One region of the Streptomyces sp. NBC_01294 genome, then DNA from elsewhere that is predicted to be linked to it. Evidence: riboswitches for the same ligand, from Rfam matches in the RefSeq annotation. Region 1 holds a riboswitch; the other holds the start of a gene.
What was found. Region 1 has a riboswitch for glycine ahead of gcvT (glycine cleavage system aminomethyltransferase GcvT). Riboswitches for the same ligand answer to the same signal wherever they lie in the genome.
Positions count from the first base shown of each region.

Region 1 (3,399 bases):
GGCAGCGCCACGACCTCGTACGGCTCATGCGTACCGCGAATGTCGACGCCGACGCCGGAGGTGCCGGGCGCGGCGTGCGCCGCGTCCACGTACGCCATCGCCAGCGGCTTGCCCAGCGTCGGGGAGGGGGCGCCCGAGGTGACCTCGCCGATCACCTTGCCGTCGGCGACGACCGGGAAGCCGGCGCGCGGGACGCGGCGGCCCTCGGCGATCAGACCGACCAGCTTGCGCGGCGGGTTCGTGGCGGCGCGCTCGGCGGCGGACTCCAGTGCGGCGCGGCCGACGAAGTCCCCCTCCTTCTCGAACTTCACGACCCGGCCCAGCCCCGCGTCGAAGGGGGTCAGGGAGGTGGTCAGCTCGTGCCCGTACAGCGGCATGCCCGCTTCCAGGCGCAGGGTGTCGCGGCAGGACAGGCCGGCCGGGACCAGGCCGACGCCCTCGCCCGCCTTGGTCAGCGCCTGCCACAGCTCCACGGCGTGTTCGGGGGCGACGAACAGCTCGAAGCCGTCCTCGCCGGTGTAGCCCGTACGCGCGATCAGCGCGGGCACGCCCGCGACGGTGCCCGGCAGGCCGGCGTAGTACTTGAGGCCGTCCAGGTCGGCGTCGGTGAGGGACGCCAGGATGCCGGGGGACTCCGGGCCCTGCACCGCGAGCAGCGCGTACGCGTCGCGGTCGTCGCGGACCTCGGTGTCGAAGCCGGCGGCACGCTCGGTCAGGGCGTCGAGGACGACCTGGGCGTTGGAGGCGTTGGCGACGACCATGTACTCGGTCTCGCCGAGGCGGTAGACGATCAGGTCGTCGACGATCCCGCCGTCCTCCTGACAGATGTGGGTGTAGCGGGCGCGGCCGACTCCGACGGTGGAGATGTTGCCGACCAGCGCGTAGTCCAGGGCCTTGACGGCCTCGGGGCCGGTCAGGGTGATCTCGCCCATGTGGGACAGGTCGAAGAGACCGGCCCTGGTGCGTACGGCGTTGTGCTCGTCGCGCTCGCTCGCGTACCGCAGCGGCATGTCCCAGCCCGCGAAGTCGGTCATGGTCGCACCGAGCGAGCGGTGCAGCGCATCGAGGGCGGTCAGACGGGGGGCAGTGCTCATGGGTGTGGCTCCCGGGTCCCAGGGCATCGACATGACATGACGAGGACGTTCCTCCCCATCTGTCATCGGAACCTGAGAGGTTCGCCGAGAGTTCCGCCGATCGTCCGATCGCCGGTATCCCCGGTTTGCACCTTGGGTGGAGCTGTCGCGCAGCTCGCTTTTCAGATCTGCCTCATCCACGCGGTACGGGGCCTGAGAGATTCAAGGGAGGTTCTTGCTCCTTCGGCGCCCGCGCACGGCCTTGCGGCGTGCCGGGACTCTCCCGCGCGGATTCAAGCGGCCGGTATGCAGTTGGTCCAGATGGCGCACATCATTGCACGCCATGTCCGTGATCGGGCGTGGGGGTCCGAAAGTTCGTACGGCCCTCCGAAGGGTCGGACCGGAACCGGGCCTGCCGGATTACCGTCTCTTTACACTCAGTGGGCAAGGGTCCTTCGGACCCGATTCGGGGGAGGCGAACACTGTGCGGAGATTCGGAGTGGTGACGACGACGGGAACCGTGGACGCGGTGCCGGCCCAGCGCGGCGCGCGCCGGCGCAAGGGTGCGGCTGACGCGGGCCTCGGCCCCGTACGCGACCTGCGCGGACCGGCGGTGTGCGGCCCGCAGGGGCTCGGCTTCGCGGAGGGCGACATCGTCGTGGTGTCCGGCCTGCCCGGCGGCGGCAAGAGCACGCTGATCAAGCGCGCGGCGCCCGAGGGCGGGGCCGTCGACTCCCAGGACACCCGCGAGTGCTGGGAGCGCCGGATGCCGGGGGCGCTGCCGTACGCGGTGTACCGGCCGCTGGTGCGCGCCGCGCACTACTGGGGGCTGTGGCGGCTGCTGCGCTCCGGGGCCTCCGTGGTCGTGCACGACTGCGGCACCCAGACCTGGGTGCGAAGCATGCTCGCGGTGGCCGCGCGGAGGCGGGGCCGCGCGCTGCACCTGCTGCTCCTGGACAGCAGTCCCGAGGAGGCCCTGTCCGGCCAGGCCGCGCGGGGGCGCCGGGTGTCGGCGTACGCCTTCGCCCGCCACCGGCACGCCGTGGGCCGTCTGCTGCGCAACGCCGAGGCGGGGCGTCCGCCCGCGGGCTGCGCCTCGGCGACCCTCCTGGACCGCCGCTCGGCTGCCGCCGTGACCCGCATCGGCTTCCACGACTGACTGCCACCGGCCTGACCGGGGCCCGCCGGGTGCGGCGCCGTTGCCGGGGGCGCTGCCCCCGGACCCCCGCTCCTCAAACGCCGGAGGGGCTGAAATTGCCCGCGCGCCCTTCCAGGCATGGGCCGGCCCACTCCAGCCCCGCCGGCGATTGAGGCGCGGGTCCGGGGCGGAGCCCCGGCAGTGGCGGCGCGCCCGGCGGGTCACATCCAGCCCCGCCGGCGATTGAGGCGCGGGTTCCGGGTGGAGCCCCGGCAGCGGCGGCGCGGCGGGGCCGGTAACCTGCGGGGCGACACGCGCGGGATCACACAGAGGCAGGGCAGATGCAGGGCAGCGGCTGGCCGGAGAACGAGCTGGAGCAGGTGCTGGGGGCGGCGCTCGGGCAGCCGGACGCCGGGGCCCGGATCCTGGAGGTGCTCGGGCGCAGCCAGGTGTGGGTGCCCCTGCCCGGCGGTGGCGGCCCCGCGTCGCCCGGCCTCGACCTGCCCACGATGGACATCGGCGGGGCGGCGTACGTCCCCGTCTACAGCTCCGAGGACCAGTTCCTCGCCTGCGTCGGCCCCGGCATGGACTTCGCGGTGGCTCCCGCCGTCCAGTTCGCCCGCGGCCTGCCCCCGCAGCTCGGCATCGCGCTCAATCCCGAGGGCGCCGTCGGCGTCCCGCTCCCCCCGCCCGCCGTGGCGGAGCTCTGCCGCACCGGCCGGACCCCGCTCGACGGCACCTCCACCGGCGGCCGCGTCCGGCTCTACGAGCCCGACTGGCAGGAAGACCCGGTGGACTTCCTGGCCGCCGCCGCCGAGGAGTTCCGCGCCACCGGCGTGGTCGCCGCCGCGCACCGCTGCCTCGCCAGCATCGAGGGCGGGGCGCCGGAGCTCTTCATCGGTGTCCGCCTGCTGGGATGGGAACCCGAGATGCAGGGCGCCCCGATGGACGCCCTCGGGCGGGCCCTGACGCGTGTTCCGCCGCCGTGGCCCGTGCAGTTGATCCTCCTGGACGCCGCCCAGGACCCGGTCACGGACTGGATTCGTGAGCGCGTACGCCCCTTCTACCTCCCGTAGCGCCGCTTAAGCTGTTCACGCGTTGACGACGGGCGGAAGAAGAGACGAAGAGGGGTACCGGGTGAGTGCGTCAGGCACGGCCGCGGCCGGGCAGGTCGAGCACATGATGCGC
Region 1 is NZ_CP108423.1:2,496,269-2,499,667, reverse strand. It holds gene gcvT (glycine cleavage system aminomethyltransferase GcvT) at 1-1,094, opposite strand, end outside; glycine riboswitch at 1,266-1,369, opposite strand; gene OG534_RS10980 (AAA family ATPase) at 1,576-2,232, shown strand; gene OG534_RS10975 (enhanced serine sensitivity protein SseB) at 2,553-3,287, shown strand; gene OG534_RS10970 (enhanced serine sensitivity protein SseB C-terminal domain-containing protein) at 3,349-3,399, shown strand, end outside.

Region 2 (3,399 bases), 4.3 Mb from region 1:
GGCCGGGCTGCTGCTGATCGAGCCGGGGACGGAGCGGGAGCTGCTCGCGCCGATGTCGGTACGGACGCTGCCCGGGGTGGGGCCGGCCACCGGCGAGCACCTGCGCCGCGCCGGGATCACCACGGTGGGCGAGCTGGTGGAGGCCGGGGAGGACGAGCTGGTCCGGATGGTCGGCCGCGCGCACGGTACGGGCCTGTACCGGATGGCGCTGGGGCTCGACGACCGGCCGGTGGTCGCGGAGCGGGACGCGAAGTCGGTGTCGGTCGAGGACACCTTCGACGTGGACCTGCACGACCGCGTACGGATCCGGAACGAGGTGCAGCGGCTCGCCGACCGCTGTGTGCAGCGGCTCAAGGGGTCGGGGCACTCGGGGCGCACGATCGTGCTCAAGGTGCGCCGGTACGACTTCTCCACGCTGACGCGGTCCGAGACGCTGCGCGGGCCCACGGACGACCCCGGAGTGGTGCGGGAGGCGGCCGCGAGGCTGCTGGAAGGCGTGGACACCACCGGCGGCGTGCGACTGCTGGGAGTGGGGGTGACCGGGCTGGCGGACTACACGCAGGAGGATCTCTTCGCACAGGTGCTCGCCGCCGAGGCGGAGGAGGCAGCTGCAGTGGCAGGTGCAGTGGCAGGTGCGGGAGGTGACAGCGGTGGAGGTGGGGCGGCTGGGGTGGTCGGGGAGGCCGGGTCTGCAGGGGTGGCCAGGGCGGCCGAGCCGGAAGTCTCCGACGGGGCCGCAGGGGCCCTGAGGGGTGCGGAGCCGGCCGGGGGGCCCGAGCCGGCTCCGGAGCGGCGGTGGGCCGCCGGGAGCGACGTACGGCACGCGGTGTACGGGCCCGGGTGGGTGCAGGGCAGCGGGGTCGGGAGGGTGACCGTACGGTTCGAGCAGCCCGGATCGGAGCCCGGCCGGGTGCGGACCTTCCTGGTGGACGACCCCGAGCTGGAGCCGTCCGATCCGCTGCCGCTGGTGGGGGACGCGGGTCCGGGGGCCGCGGAGCCGGGGGCCGCGGGTCCGGAATGATCCGCGAGGCCCGGGACCCGGGGATTCCGCGAGCCCGGGCCCCGGGACCCCGACGGTCCCGCAGCCCCGGCCCTCCGCAGCCCGCCCGCTCAGCCCTCGTCGCCCGCCAGCCGGCCGAAGTCGCTGTGGAACTCGCTCGGGAGGGTCGTGTCCAGGCCGTAGTGGTGGTAAAGCTGCAGCTCCTGTTCGGGGGAGAGGTGGCGGCCGACGCCGAAGTCCGGGGCGTCCCTGATGAGGGAGCGGTCGAAGGGCACCCGCAGGGTGTCGCCCACCATCTCGCTCGGCTCCAGCGGGACGAAGGCGTCCCGGCTGAACATGCCCGTGCGGACGGCCGCCCATTCCGGGACGCCCGTGGCATCGTCGAGGTAGACCTCGTCGATGGTGCCGATCTTGGTGCCGTTGCGGTCGAACGCCTTGCGGCCGATCAGGCTGCGCGGATCGATGTCGGTCTGCACGGTCCCTCCAAATGGTCGCAACTCCTCCGTAATGACTACAGAAGTGCATATCCGCAGTGGAGGCCACTCGGGGAGGGTCCGGATCCTCGCTGGTAGGCTGGGTGACGGCTGTCGACCCTGTGCGGGAGAGTCCTCCGAGTGAACGAGACGGAGGCGCCGAAGGAGCAAATCCTCCCCGGAATCTCTCAGGCATACGTACCGCACGGACGAGGCCACTCTGGAAAGCAGGGGCGGGTACCGGGCGCGCAGTGCCGGTTCCCCTCCTCACCGACGGTGAAAGCCGGAGCTCTCGGGCGACCCCCCTGACTCCGGTGAAACTCTCAGGTTGAGATGACAGAGGGGGAGGCCGTCCGGGTGCCCGCGCCGTGGTGCCCCTCGCAGGTCATACGACCAGGAGGCCTCCGTACATGACCGCCAACCGCATTCCGCTCTCCCAGCTGGAGCGAGGCATCCCCTTCGAACAGCGCCACATCGGCCCTGATGCCGAGGCGCAGGCGAAGATGCTCGCCCAGGTGGGCTACGGCTCCCTGGACGAGCTGACCGCCGCCGCGGTCCCGGATGTGATCAAGACCGCCGAGGCGCTGAACCTGCCCGAGGCGCGTACCGAGGCCGAGGTGCTCGCCGAGCTTCGCTCGCTCGCCGACCGCAACCAGGTCCTCTCCTCCATGATCGGTCTCGGCTACTACGGGACCTTCACCCCGCCGGTCATCCTGCGCAACGTCATGGAGAACCCGGCCTGGTACACGGCGTACACGCCCTACCAGCCGGAGATCTCGCAGGGCCGCCTCGAGGCCCTCCTGAACTTCCAGACCGTCGTCGCCGACCTCACCGGGCTGCCGACCTCGGGCGCCTCGCTGCTGGACGAGGGCACCGCGGCCGCCGAGGCCATGACGCTGGCCCGCCGCGTGGGCAAGGCCAAGGGGAACGTCTTCCTCGTGGACGCCGACGCGCTGCCGCAGACCATCGCGGTCATCGAGACCCGTGCCGAGCCGATCGGCATCGAGATCGTCGTCGCCGACCTGTCCGACGGCATCCCCGCCGAGATCGCCGAGCGCGGCATCTACGGTGTCCTGGTCCAGTACCCCGGCGCCTCCGGTGCCGTGCGGGACATCAAGCCGGTCATCGACCAGGCGCACGGGCTCGGCGCGATCGTCGCCGTCTCCGCGGACCTGCTCGCGCTGACCCTGCTGACCTCCCCGGGCGCGCTGGGCGCGGACATCGCCGTCGGCACCACCCAGCGCTTCGGTGTCCCGATGGGCTTCGGCGGACCGCACGCCGGCTACATGGCCGTCCAGGACAAGCACGCCCGCTCGCTGCCCGGCCGCCTCGTGGGCGTCTCGGTGGACGCGGACGGCAACAGGGCGTACCGCCTGGCGCTGCAGACCCGTGAGCAGCACATCCGCCGTGAGAAGGCCACCAGCAACATCTGTACCGCGCAGGTGCTGCTCGCCGTCATGGCCGGCATGTACGCCGTCTACCACGGCCCGGACGGCCTGCGGACGATCGCCCGCCGGACCCACCGCTACGCGGGCCTGCTCGCCGCCGGTCTGCAGGCCGGCGGGGTCGAGATCGTGCACGGCTCCTACTTCGACACGATCACCGCCCGCGTTGCGGGCCGTGCCGCCGAGGTCGTCGCCGCCGCCCGTGAGGGCGGGGTCAACCTGTACCAGGTCGACGCCGACCTCGTCTCCGTCGCCTGTGACGAGACCACCCTGCGCGCCGACGTCGAGGCCGTCTGGGCCGCCTTCGGGGTCACCGCCGACATCGAGGCGCTCGACGCGACCACCGCCGACACGCTGCCCGAGGGCCTGCTGCGTTCGGACGAGTACCTGACGCACCCGGTCTTCCACCAGCACCGTTCCGAGACCGCGATGCTGCGCTACCTGCGCAAGCTCTCGGACAAGGACTACGCGCTGGACCGCG
Region 2 is NZ_CP108423.1:6,832,387-6,835,785, forward strand. It holds gene OG534_RS30905 (DNA polymerase IV) at 1-1,021, shown strand, start outside; gene OG534_RS30910 (PRC-barrel domain-containing protein) at 1,111-1,476, opposite strand; glycine riboswitch at 1,589-1,687, shown strand; gene gcvP (aminomethyl-transferring glycine dehydrogenase) at 1,884-3,399, shown strand, end outside.
Region 2: another riboswitch for glycine. It lies ahead of gcvP (aminomethyl-transferring glycine dehydrogenase); the one in region 1 lies ahead of gcvT (glycine cleavage system aminomethyltransferase GcvT).